DNA from 2 places in the uncultured Pseudoxanthomonas sp. genome. Region 1 is predicted to be linked to the other one. Evidence: predicted binding sites of a transcription regulator. Region 1 holds the regulator's gene; the other holds the start of a gene.
The links. Region 1 encodes FliA, which starts transcription of late flagellar genes. Its sites were predicted from a motif close to TAAAGTTTNNCNNNCNNNGGCCGATAA; they were not measured.
Positions count from the first base shown of each region.

Region 2: Q0907_RS06870 (HDOD domain-containing protein) is a predicted target of FliA. The motif match lies at 3,871-3,897, and genes of this name have one in related genera.

Region 1 is NZ_CANMLQ010000002.1:639,536-645,460, forward strand. Features, by position in the region: gene Q0907_RS09110 (hypothetical protein) at 16-159, opposite strand; gene Q0907_RS09115 (protein phosphatase CheZ) at 197-814, opposite strand; gene Q0907_RS09120 (chemotaxis response regulator CheY) at 814-1,194, opposite strand; gene Q0907_RS09125 (RNA polymerase sigma factor FliA) at 1,319-2,071, opposite strand; partial or broken gene Q0907_RS09130 (MinD/ParA family protein) at 2,068-2,880, opposite strand; gene flhF (flagellar biosynthesis protein FlhF) at 2,936-4,624, opposite strand; gene flhA (flagellar biosynthesis protein FlhA) at 4,673-5,925, opposite strand, start outside.
Region 2 is NZ_CANMLQ010000002.1:137,779-143,703, reverse strand. Features, by position in the region: gene glnD ([protein-PII] uridylyltransferase) at 1-755, opposite strand, end outside; gene map (type I methionyl aminopeptidase) at 791-1,567, opposite strand; gene rpsB (30S ribosomal protein S2) at 1,884-2,687, shown strand; gene tsf (translation elongation factor Ts) at 2,881-3,759, shown strand; gene Q0907_RS06870 (HDOD domain-containing protein) at 3,975-5,468, shown strand; gene Q0907_RS06865 (tetratricopeptide repeat-containing sulfotransferase family protein) at 5,504-5,925, opposite strand, start outside.

The DNA.
Region 1 (5,925 bases):
TACCGGGTCGGGCGATCAGCGGGAGGAGTCGAGCAGGCGCATCGCATGCGCGTGGCGCCGGCGGAGCATGCGACCGACCAGCACGTCGCAGACCAGCAGCAGGCCCACGAGCACGAGGACGACGGGATGGCGGTAGCGGGGGACGGACGCGACGGGCATGGCAGGTCTCCGGTTCCGCAGTGCGCGTCCCCCGGGGCTACAACCCCAGGCCGGACAGCAGGTCGTCGGCGTCGTCCTGCGAAAATGCATTGCGGTCCAGACCAGCAACGGCCGGACCGGCGAGTTCTGAAGGCTTGTCGCGGTTTTTTTCCGGCGGCGGAAGGCCGAGGGCGCCGAAACCTTCGTGCACGCGGCGCACGATGCCTGCCACCCGGCGGATGATCTGGCCCGTCAGGTCCTGGTAGCTCTGTGCCAGCGCCATCTCCGACAGCCCCTTGCCGATGCTGTCCACCAGCGCGGCCTGCTCGGCGGACAGCGGGGTGGTCTTCAGCTGGGTGGCGTAGCCCCGGCACTGCTCGGCCAGGTCCAGGGTCTTGTGGCTGGCCTGTTCGGTCATTTCGACCACGTGGTCCAGCCGCGCGCAGGCATCGTCGAGATCGCCGGCGTCGGTCGGCGGCAGTTCGCCCAGCGTCTGCGCCAGTTCGCGGGCAAGCCGGCCCAGGCCCTGCATCATGGGCTGCGTGCGCCAGGCGGCGATGGCATCCAGTTCGCGCCGCCAGCCGGCTTCGTCGCCCTGTTCGAGGGCGTCGAGTGCGGTCTGCAGTTTCTCCACGAGTGCCGCGCGGGCGCTGGTGGCATCGGCGACGGCGCTCATCAGGCGGCCGCTCCGAGACGTTCGAAAATCTTGCCGAGCTTCTCTTCCAGCGTCTGCGCGGTGAACGGCTTGATGATGTAGCCGTTCACACCGTTCTGCGCCGCTTCGATGATCTGCTCGCGCTTGGCTTCGGCCGTCACCATCAGCACCGGCAGGGTCTTGTAGCGATCGTCGGCGCGGATGGCTTTCAGCAGCTCGATGCCGGTCATGCCGGGCATGTTCCAGTCGGTGACCACGAAGTCGAAACTGCCCTGGCCCAGCGCGGTCAGCGCGCTGTTGCCGTCCTCGGCCTCGGCGGTATTGGTGTAGCCGAGGTCGTTGAGCAGGTTCTTGATGATGCGGCGCATGGTGGAGAAGTCGTCCACGATCAGGATGCGCATGTTCTTGTTGGTCACGGATGCTCCGGTATTGCGTGGACGGTGGGTCTGGTGGGGATATCGGCCGGGGGCGGGAAAGGTTTAGCGGAGGCGACACCGCTCCTGCGGGGTCGCGCGATTGCCAAGGTCACTCGTCGTCTTCCAGCCCCGCGTCCGCCTTCTCGAACACCTGCAGGCGGCCGCGCAGGCGCACCATCGCCTGGCCGTGGATCTGGCAGACGCGGGATTCGCTCACGCCGAGTACGGCGCCGATTTCCTTCAGGTTGAGCTCCTGCTCGTAATACATCGACAGCACCAGCTGCTCGCGCTCGGGCAGGTGGCCGATCGCCTTGACCAGTTGCTGGCGGAACTCGCTGCGCTCCAGGTTCTGCTGCGGCGACGGACCGCCGGTGCGGGAGGTGTTGGGTTCGCCGTGGTCGTCGATGTGCGATTCCAGGCTGAGAACCTGGCCGCGCGCAGCGTCTTCCATCAGGCGCAGGTACTCCGGCAACGGCATCTCCATCGCGGACGCGACTTCCGTGGCGATGGCGGCGCGGCCGGTGCGCTGCTCGATCTCGCGCACGGTCGCCGCGGCCTGGCGGGCACGACGGTGCACCGAGCGCGGGACCCAGTCGCCGCGACGGATCTCGTCGATCATCGAACCGCGGATGCGGATCGAGGCATAGGTTTCGAAGGACGCGCCCTGTTCGGCGTCGTAGCTGCGCGAGGCTTCCAGCAGGCCGATCATGCCGGCCTGCACCAGGTCGTCGATCTCCACGCTGGCCGGCAGTCGCGCCGCAAGGTGGTGCGCGATGCGGCGGACCAGGTCGGCGTGCTGGGTGACGAAGTCGTTGGCGTTGCCGCGCTGCACGGCGCGGTACTGGGCGGCGGCGGTGTTCATGCGGCCACCCCGCGCTGGATCAGGCGTTCGACGAAGAACTCCACGTTGCCGCGGGCGCCGACCGGCGGCTGCCAGCGCGCCGTCGTGCGTGCGATCTCGGCGATGGCACGCGCCGAGGGGCTGCCCGGGTATGCCTTCACGACGGCCTGCTGGCGCTGCACCGCACGGCGCAGCCAGTCGTCCTGAGGCACGGCGCCCAGGTAGTGCAGGGCGACGTCGCCGAGGAAGCGCTCGCACACGCGGGCCAGCTTCTCGTACAGCTTCCGGCCTTCATTGGGGTCGCGGACCATGTTGGCGATGACGTGCACGCGGTCCAGGCCGCGTTCGCGCGCCAGCACCTTGATCAGCGCGTAGGCGTCGGTGATCGAGGCCGGCTCGTCGCAGACCACCACCACGGTGTCCTGCGCGGCCTGGCAGAAGGTCAGCACGCTGTCGGTGATGCCGGCGGCGGTGTCCACCACCATGAAGTCGAGGGCGCGCTGCAGTTCGGAGAACACGTTGACCAGGCCGACGTGTTCGGCCGGCGTCAGTTCGGCCATGTGGCGGAAACCGGACGAGGCGGGCACCACCAGCACGCCTTCGGGCCCTTCCAGCAGCACGTCCTCCAGGCCGCAACGGCCGGCGACGAGATCGGCGAGGGTGAACTTCGGCGACAGGCCGAGCAGCACGTCCACGTTGGCCAGGCCCAGGTCGGCGTCCATCAGCAGCGTGCGCTTGCCCATTTCGGCGAGCGACACGGCCAGGTTGACCGACACGTTGGTCTTGCCCACGCCGCCCTTGCCGCCGGTGATGGCGACGACGCGCACGGGATGGAAGGCGCCGGGCAACGGCGGGGTGCTGCGGGGATTGGTCTGCAGCGGGTGGTCAGGCGACATGGGTGGCCTCGGTCGAGCAGGGTTCGTCGGCTTCGCGGCGCAGCTGGTCAAGCCGCAGCACGAGGTGGGCGCTGTTGGCGCGGTGGAGATCGTCGGGGACGCGCTGGCCGTCGGTCACCCAGGTCATCGGCAGCTGGTGGTCGACGACCACGCTGAGCGCGCTGCCCAGGCGGCCGGTCTCGTCCAGCTTGGTCAGCACCACGCCTTGCGGCTGCACGGTGCTGAAGCGGCGCACGACTTCATCCAGGTCGGAGAAGTGCGAATTCGCAGGCAGGCAGAGCAGGGTCCTGACCTGGCCCGAGGCGCGCAGCCAGTTGAGCTGGCCGACCAGGTTGCGGTCGCGCTGGCCCAGGCCGGCGGTGTCGATCAGTACCAGCTTGTAGTCGCGCAGGCGTTCCAGCACCAGCGCCAGGGTCTGCGCGCTGTCGGCCTCGTGCACGGCGATGCCGAGCTGGCGGCCGTAGCCGTGCAGCTGCTCGCGGCCGCCGACGCGCACGGTGTCGGTGGTCACCAGCGCCACGTCGCGCGGGTTGTGGCGCTGTGCGAAGCAGGCGGCCAGCTTGGCGATGGTGGTGGTCTTGCCGGCACCGGTGGGGCCGACCAGGGCGATCACGCCGCCGGTCTCCAGCAGGTCGGCGTCGAGCACCGGCAACTTCTTCGACAGCAGGCCCAGCATCAGGCCGCGGCCGCGGTGGGCTTCGGTGTCGGCGGGGATCTGCAGCGCGATGTCGCGGGTGATGCCGGCATCGAAGCCGTAGTCTTCCATCAGCTCCATCGCCTGCATGCGCACCGGCGAACCGCGCAGGCGTTCGTCGGTGAGGCGGTGCATTTCGCGTTCGATCATCTCGCGCATGGCGGCCAGTTCGCCGCGCATGTGCACCAGTTGCTCATCGCTTTCGCGCGCCTCGGCGGCGTTGTCGCTGACGACCGTCAGGGTCGGCACGGTGATGGCGGCGGGGGGCGGCGTGGGCCCGGTGGCGGTGATGCGGCTGGCGTGCAGCACGGCGACGGGAGCCGGCTCGGGTTCGGGCAACGACACCGGCGGCGCGATCGACGGCAGCAGCGCATCGAGGTCCAGCGCGTCGTCGATGTCGGCGCGCGGCGCGGCCGGGCGGCGCGCGGCCCTGGCGGGTTCGGGGGCGGCGACGGGTTCGTTGGCCGGTGCGGCGGGCAGGCAGGCGGCGAGCTTGGCGGCGAAGGATTCGGGTTCGATCAGTAACGGCGCGATGTCGCGCACGACCGGTGCCGGCATCTCGGCGGCCGGTGCCGGCGTGGCGGCCTCAGGCGCGCGCGGCGGAACGATCGGGGCGGGCGCCGCCGCGACGGTCGCGACGTGCGCGGGCTTCGCCGGTTCGGCGCGCGGTGCGGCGGGCGTCGCGGGCTGGCGGCGGGCGAAATAGCTGGCGGCGGCTTCGGCCGGCGACAGCGTCGGCGCGTTCGCGGCCGGTGCCTGCGGTGCAGGGTCGAGCAGCGGATGCAGGGGTGCGGCCGGCGTGGCCGGGCGCATCGCCTCCAGGGTGTGCTTGACCAGCGCTTCGTCGTAATTGCTGGCGGCGACGATCTCGACGCCGTCTTCGGTGACGCGGTTGGACAGGATCACCGCGTCCGGGCCGTGTTCCTGGCGGACCATGGCGAAGGCGGTGCGCATGTCGGGAGCGACGAAGCGTTTGATTTTCATGGCGTGCTATCCGGTTCGGTATCGCGTCGGGTTCTGCTGATCCCGGTCTCAGCTGATCGTGCCCACCAGCTTCAACCGCTTGTCTTCGGGAACCTCGCTGTAGGCCAGCACCGACAGCGAGGGGACGCTGTGGCGGACCAGGCGGGCAAGGGCGGCGCGGACCGTTCCCGGTACCAGCACCACCGCAGGCTCGCTGCGGGCTTCCTGCTTGGTCACCACGTCGGCGAGGCTCTGGTGCAGGCGTTCCGCCAGTCCCGGTTCCAGCGCCGCGCCGGTTCCCTGGGTGCTGTCCTGCAAGACGCGTTCCAGATTCGGCGCCAAGGTATAGACGGGCAGTTCCGGTGCCATGCCGGAGATCTCCTGCACGATGAAACGGCCCAGCGAGGTGCGCACGGCGGCGGTGAGCGCGGCCGGGTCGGCGTTCTGCGGGGCGAATTCGACCAGTGCCTCGACGATGCGGCGCAGCTGGCGGATGGGCACGCGCTCGATCAACAGGTTCTGCAGCACGCGCACCACGGTGGCCAGCGGCAGCGCCTTCGGCGTGAGGTCCTCGACCAGCTTCGGCGCGTTGCGGCCCAGCTGCGCGAGCAACTGCTGCACTTCCTCGTGGCCGAGCAGCTCCGGGGCGTGTTCGCGCACCAGGTGCGAGAGGTGCGTGGCCATGACGGTGGCCGGATCGACCACGGTGTAGCCCAGCGATTCGGCGGTCGCCTTCTGGTGCGACTGGATCCACACCGCGTCCAGCCCGAAGGCCGGGTCCTTGCCGGGGATGCCGTCGATGGTGCCGAACGCGCCGCCCGGATCCAGGGCCAGTTCGCGGTCGGGATGGATCTCGGCCGAGGCGACCGGCACGCCGTGCACCAGCAGTCGGTACCCGTTGGAGGGGAGTTCGAGGTTGTCGCGGATGTGTACCGGCGGCACCAGGAAGCCCAGGTCCTGCGTGAGCTTGCGGCGCACGGCCTTGATGCGCGACATCAGTTCGCCGCCCTGGTTCTTGTCGACCAGCGGGATCAGCCGGTAGCCCACTTCCAGGCCCAGCGGGTCGACCGGGCGCAGTTCGTCCCAGGTCAGTTCGGCGTTGCGGTCGGGCGCGCCGGGGCCGGTCAGGGCAGGCATGTCGCCGGCGGCGGCTTCGGGGCTCTCCTGGGTCCGCTTCCACATCTTCCAGGCCAGGTAACCGATGCCGGCGGCCAGCGTCAAAAAGGCGACGTTGGGCATGCCGGGCACCAGGCCGACCAGGCCCAGCACGCCGGCCGCCACGGCCAGCGCCTTGTGCTGGCCGAACGCCTGGCCCATCACGG
Region 2 (5,925 bases), 500 kb from region 1:
CGCCCCAGCGCGCGGCGTTCGCGCGCCAGCGCCGCGGCTTCGTCCGGGCCCAGATGCCCCAGTCCCACCAGCGCCTCGAGATCGCGCACACCGAACGTGCGCAGCGCCATCCAGCCGAGGGTGTGCAGGTCGCGCAGGCCGCCCGGGCCTTCCTTGATGTTGGGCTCCAGGTTGTCGGAGGTGTCGCCGAACCGCGCGTGGCGGATGCGCAGTTCCTCGCGCTTGGCGACGAAGAAATCCCGCGGTGGCCAGACCCGGGCCGGGCCGATGGCATCGATCAGCAGCCCTTCGTCGACAGGCTCGCCGACGATCAGGCGCTCCTCGATGAGCGCGGTCAGCACGCTCTGGTCGGCAGCGGCCGCAGCCGTGCATTCGCCCGCCGAGCGCACGCTGTGGCTGATCGGCAGTCCGGCGTCCCACAACAGCGCGAACAGGCGCGCCACGGCGCCGTGATGCGCCTGCTGCACGTGGGGCGCCGCCAGGACCAGCACGTCGACGTCCGAATGCGGAAACAGTTCGCCCCGGCCATAGCCCCCCACCGCGAACAACGCCATCGGCGCCTCCGGCGGAATGCAGCGCAGCCACGCATCCTTCAGCAGGTGATCGACCGCCCGCGCACGCAGCGCGAGGATACGGTCCATGCCGTCGTCCTGGTCGAAGCGCTTGTCCAGCCGGGCATCGGTATGGCCCAGCGACGCGCGTGCCGCCGCCGACCAGGCCGCGTCATCGGCAACGCCCGGGCCGATGTCCGGCAGCCGCGTCGCCTGTCCGTTCGCGGCTGTCGGGGTACTCACAGGTCGTTGTCGTCGCCCGGCACGCGGGTCAGGATCTCGACGCCATCCTCGGTCACCGCCACGGTATGTTCCCACTGCGCCGAGAGCTTGCGGTCCTTGGTCACCACGGTCCAACCGTCCGGCAGCACGCGGGTATGGCGCGCACCCTCGTTGATCATCGGCTCGATGGTGAAGGTCATGCCCGGCTTCAACACCACGCCCTCGCCCGGGCGGCCGTAGTGCAGCACCTGCGGCTCGTCGTGGTAGACCTTGCCGATGCCGTGGCCGCAGTACTCGCGCACCACGCTGAAGCGCTCGGATTCCGCGTACTGCTGGATCGCGTGACCCACATCGCCCAGGGTGGCGCCCGGCTTCACCGCGCGGATGCCGCGGAACATGGCCTCGCGGGTCACGTCCACCAGGCGCCTGGCCATCACCGACGGCGTGCCCACGATGTACATGCGGCTGGTATCGCCGTGCCAGCCATCCTTGATGACGGTGACGTCGATGTTGACGATGTCACCGTCCTTCAGCACTTTCCCCTCGCTGGGGATGCCATGGCAGATGACGTTGTTGACCGAAGTGCAGACCGTCGCCGGGAAGCCCTTGTAGCCCACGTTGGCGGGAATCGCCTGCTGCACGTTGACGATGTGATCGTGGCAGATGCGGTCCAGTTCCGCGGTGGTCACGCCCGGCTTCACATGCGGGGCGACCACCTGCAGCACCTCGGCGGCGAGGCGGCCGGCGATGCGCATCTGGGCGAGGTCTTCGGGGGTCTTGAGCTGGATGGCCATTGGCCGATTATCCCCCATTTGGCGCGCGGGCTGAACGGCTCGGGCCACCGGCGCCCTCCCCGCGACTCCACCCGGTTTGCCGCCACCGGGCAAACCCCGCTATACTCCCGCGGCTTCGCGCCCGGGCCTGCCCGGCCGGACCGCCCACGTCGGGCGACACCGACGAATCCACACCTGCTGCCTCAACCCGTGCCGGGGTGCCCTTCGCTGGAGGGTTCGGACACGGATGCCGCAGGGAGGCCCAACCCCGGAACCCCGCCCTCACGGGCACCGCCTTCCTTTGCCTGGCGGTGGGTTCCTTATCAGGAGTCATGCAATGCCCCAAGTCACCATGCGCCAGATGCTGGAAGCCGGCGTCCATTTCGGCCACCAGACCCGCTACTGGAACCCCAAGATGGCGCCGTACATCTTCGGTGCCCGCGGCAAGATCCACATCATCAACCTCGAGAAGACCGTTCCGCTGTTCAACGACGCGATGAACTTCATCTCGGGCGTCGCGCAGAAGCGCGGCACCATCCTGTTCCTGGGCACCAAGCGCAGCGCGCGCGAAGCAGTGAAGGAAGAAGCCGAGCGTTGCGGCATGCCGTTCATGACCCAGCGCTGGCTGGGTGGCACGCTGACCAACTTCGCCACCGTGAAGAAGTCGGTCGCCCGCCTGAAGGAACTGGAAGCCGCCGAAACCGATGGCACCTTCGAGAAGCTGGTCAAGCACGAAGTGCTGGGCCTGCGCCGCGAGCGCGAGAAGCTGCTGGCCTCGCTGGGCGGCATCAAGGAAATGAACCGCCTGCCGGACGCCCTGTTCGTCATCGACATCGGCCATGAAGACATCGCCATCAAGGAAGCCAAGAAGCTCGGCATCCCGGTGATCGCGGTGGTCGACTCGAACTACGACCCGGCCCTGGTCGACTACGCCATCCCGGGCAACGACGACGCCATCCGCGCCGTGCAGCTGTACGCCCGCGCCGCCGCCGACGCCGTGCTGGAAGGCAAGGCCGCATCGCCGAACGCCGCCACCGTGCGCGAGGAAGAGTTCGCCGAAGGCGGCGACGACAAGGGTGCCCGCCGTGCCCCGGCCAAGAAGGCCGCCGGCAAGAAGTCCGACGAAGCCGCTGCCGAGTAATCCGGCTGCAACGCCGCCGCGCCATGCTGCGCGGCGGCCCCTATTGTTCCTTCTCCCCGGAGAAGGTGCCCGAAGGGCGGATGAGGGTACGGGAAGCACGCTGGCGTTCAATGCGTCGCGACTCCACCGGCCCTCACCCCAACCCCTCTCCCGACGGGAGAGGGGCTTTGCCAATCCAAACAGAGGTAATCCCGTGGAAATCACCGCATCCCTGGTCAAGGAACTGCGCGAGCGCACCGGCGCCGGCATGATGGAGTGCAAGAAGGCGCTCACCGAGAACAACGCCGACATCGACGCCGCGGCCGAGTGGCTGCGCAAGTCGGGCCTGGCCAAGGCCGACAAGAAGGCCGACCGCGTCACCGCCGAAGGCCGCGTGGCCGTGGCGCAGGACGGCGGCAAGGCCGTGCTGGTCGAGATCAACTCCGAGACCGACTTCGTCGCCAAGGACGCCAACTTCATCGCCTTCACCGACGCCATCGCGCAGGCCGCGCTGACCTCGGGCGCCGCCGACGTCGAAGCGCTGAAGAGCGCCAAGCTGGCCTCGGGCGAGACCGTCGAGGAAGCCCGCGCCGCCGCCATCGCCAAGCTGGGCGAGAACATGCAGATCCGTCGCCTTGTCGCCATCGACAGCGCGAACAACGTCGCGGCCTACGTGCACGGCGGCAAGATCGGCGTGCTGGTCGAGGTCAAGGGCGGCGACGCCGAACTGGCCCGCGGCCTGGCGATGCACATCGCCGCCATGAACCCCCCGCACAACAAGGCGGCCGACGTGCCGGCCGAGTTCGTGGCGAAGGAAAAGGAAATCGAGCTGGCAAAGATGTCGGACAAGGACAAGGCCAAGCCGGCCGACATCCTGGAGAAGATCATCTCCGGCAAGATCAACAAGATCGTCAACGAAGTGACGCTGTACGGCCAGCCGTACGTGCTGGACAGCGACAAGTCGGTCGAGCAGGTGGTCAAGGCCGCCGGCGCCGACGTGGTCGGCTTCCAGCGCCTGGTGGTCGGCGAAGGCATCGAGAAGGTGGTGGAAGACTACGCCGCCGAAGTGATGAAGCAGGCCGGCCTGGCATAAGCCGCGCGTTCCGCTTCACCCGGAAAAGCCGCGGGAAACCGCGGCTTTTTTGTTGTCCGCGAAACGCGTCCCGACGCGGCGGCGTGCGCACCGCCTTTCGTCGTGCGCGCCTAAAGTTTGACGCTGCCGTGCCGAAACTGTCTACAAAGCTGCCATCCCGTCACGCTTTGCTGGCATGCTGCCGGCCACTTTCCTCCAGCGTAGTGCGCACCCGGATGCGTCCCGAACTCGAATCCCAGTTGTCGAACTGCCGCAACCTGCCCAGCCCGCCGGGCGTGGCGTTGCGCATCCTCGAACTGGCGCAGGACCCCGAGGTGGTGATGGCGACCGCGGCCGATGCGATCGGCCTGGACCCCGCCCTGAGCGCGCGCATGCTGCGCATCGCCAATTCCCCGCTCTATGCCAGCCGACGCCGCGTGGAAAACCTGTCGCAGGCACTGACGGTACTCGGACTCAACGCGACGCTCACGCTGGCCCTGGGCTTCTCGCTCGCGCGCTGCGGCAGTGGCAGCCATCCCGTGGCGCAGGAGCGCGTCTGGCGCCGCAGCGTGATCGCCGCACTGGCATGTCGCCTGCTCGGCCAGCATGCCGGCACGCGCAAGGCCGAGGAACTGATGCTCGCCGGACTGCTGCAGGACATCGGCATGCTGGCCCTGCTGGAAGTGCTGGGCGACGACTACGCGCAGCTGGTCGAACGCACCGAAGACAACGCGGCACTGCTTGCCGCCGAATGCGACTGGCTGGGCTGCGACCACGCCTCTGTTGGTGGCTGGCTGGCGCGGCAGTGGAACCTGCCCGCACTGCTGCGGGAAGCCATCATGGAAAGCGAGGGGCCCGCTTCCGATACCACGTTCAATGCGTGCGTCGCCGTCTCCGGCCATGTCGCCGACATCTGGCTGGCCGGCGCGGATGAAGCCCGCACCGAGGCCGCCCATCGGCACGCGGCGCTGCAGGCGGCCACCCGCCTCGGGCTGGACTATGCGGCCTTCCTCACGCTGACCGAGGACATGATCGCCGCCCTGCCCGAAGTCTGCGCGATGTTCGACGTTCCGCCTGCGCCCCCCGCCCGCATCCAGGCCCTGCTGGACCAGGCGCGCGAGTTGCTGGTGGTACGCAACCTGCGCGAGATCCAGGAAGCCGCGCGCGCGCGCAAGGAGGCCGACGAGCACGAAGACCGCGCACGCCGCCTGGCCGAGGAAGTGCGTCGCGATCCGTTGACCGGCGCCTACAACCGCAGCCAGCTGGAAGAAGTGCTGGAAAAGGAGTTCGACGCCGCCACCCGCCACGGCTGGCCGCTGTCGATCGCCTTCATCGACCTGGACGACTTCAAACAGGTCAACGACCGCTGGGGCCATCTGGTCGGCGACGAGGTGCTGCGCAACTTCGCCAAGTCGCTGATGCGGCATGTGCGCAGCAGCGACATCGTCGCCCGCTACGGCGGCGAGGAATTCCTGGTGGTACTGCCGGGCATCAATGAGGACGCGGCCGCCCACGTGGTGCGACGCATCCTGTCCGAGGTTTCCGGCGCGGCCATGGCGCACGTCAACGGCCAGCCGCTGCACATCACCTTCTCCGCCGGCCTCGCCACGCAAGGGGCGCTGGAACAGTTCCGCCACGTCGACGATCTGCTGCGCGCTGCCGACGAAGCGCTGTATGGCGCCAAGCGCGAGGGGCGCAATCGCGTCTCGGCGGGGGCCGTCGGCTCCTGAATCGACCCGGTGATGCCGGAGGCCGGCATCATCGTTCAGTCATTGCCGAGGCGCTCCCGCAACGGTGCAAGGTACCGCTCGTACGCGCGCCACTTCGGCACTTCCCGCACATGGATCGCGGTGCGGACCTGCACGGCGCTGGCCGTGACGACACCCCGCGTGCGCGACTGCATCCCCAGCATCTGCGGCTCGAAGGCGAGGCCGATGAAGTCGCAGACCCGGCGGACCACCTGTTCCGGCTCGCGCGTCAGTTGCGCGTAGTCCACGTCCATGATCCGCCCGGGATAGCGGGCATGCCAGTGGGCCATCAACGTGCGGTAGTGCGCATGGAAATCGGCCAGTTCGCGCTGGTCGTAGCTGTAGGGATTGGCGTCGGAGAACAGTTCGCGCAGATTGGAGAAGCCGGTCTCCATCGGGTCGCGCACCATGTGCAGGATCTTCGCCTGCGGCAGGGCCT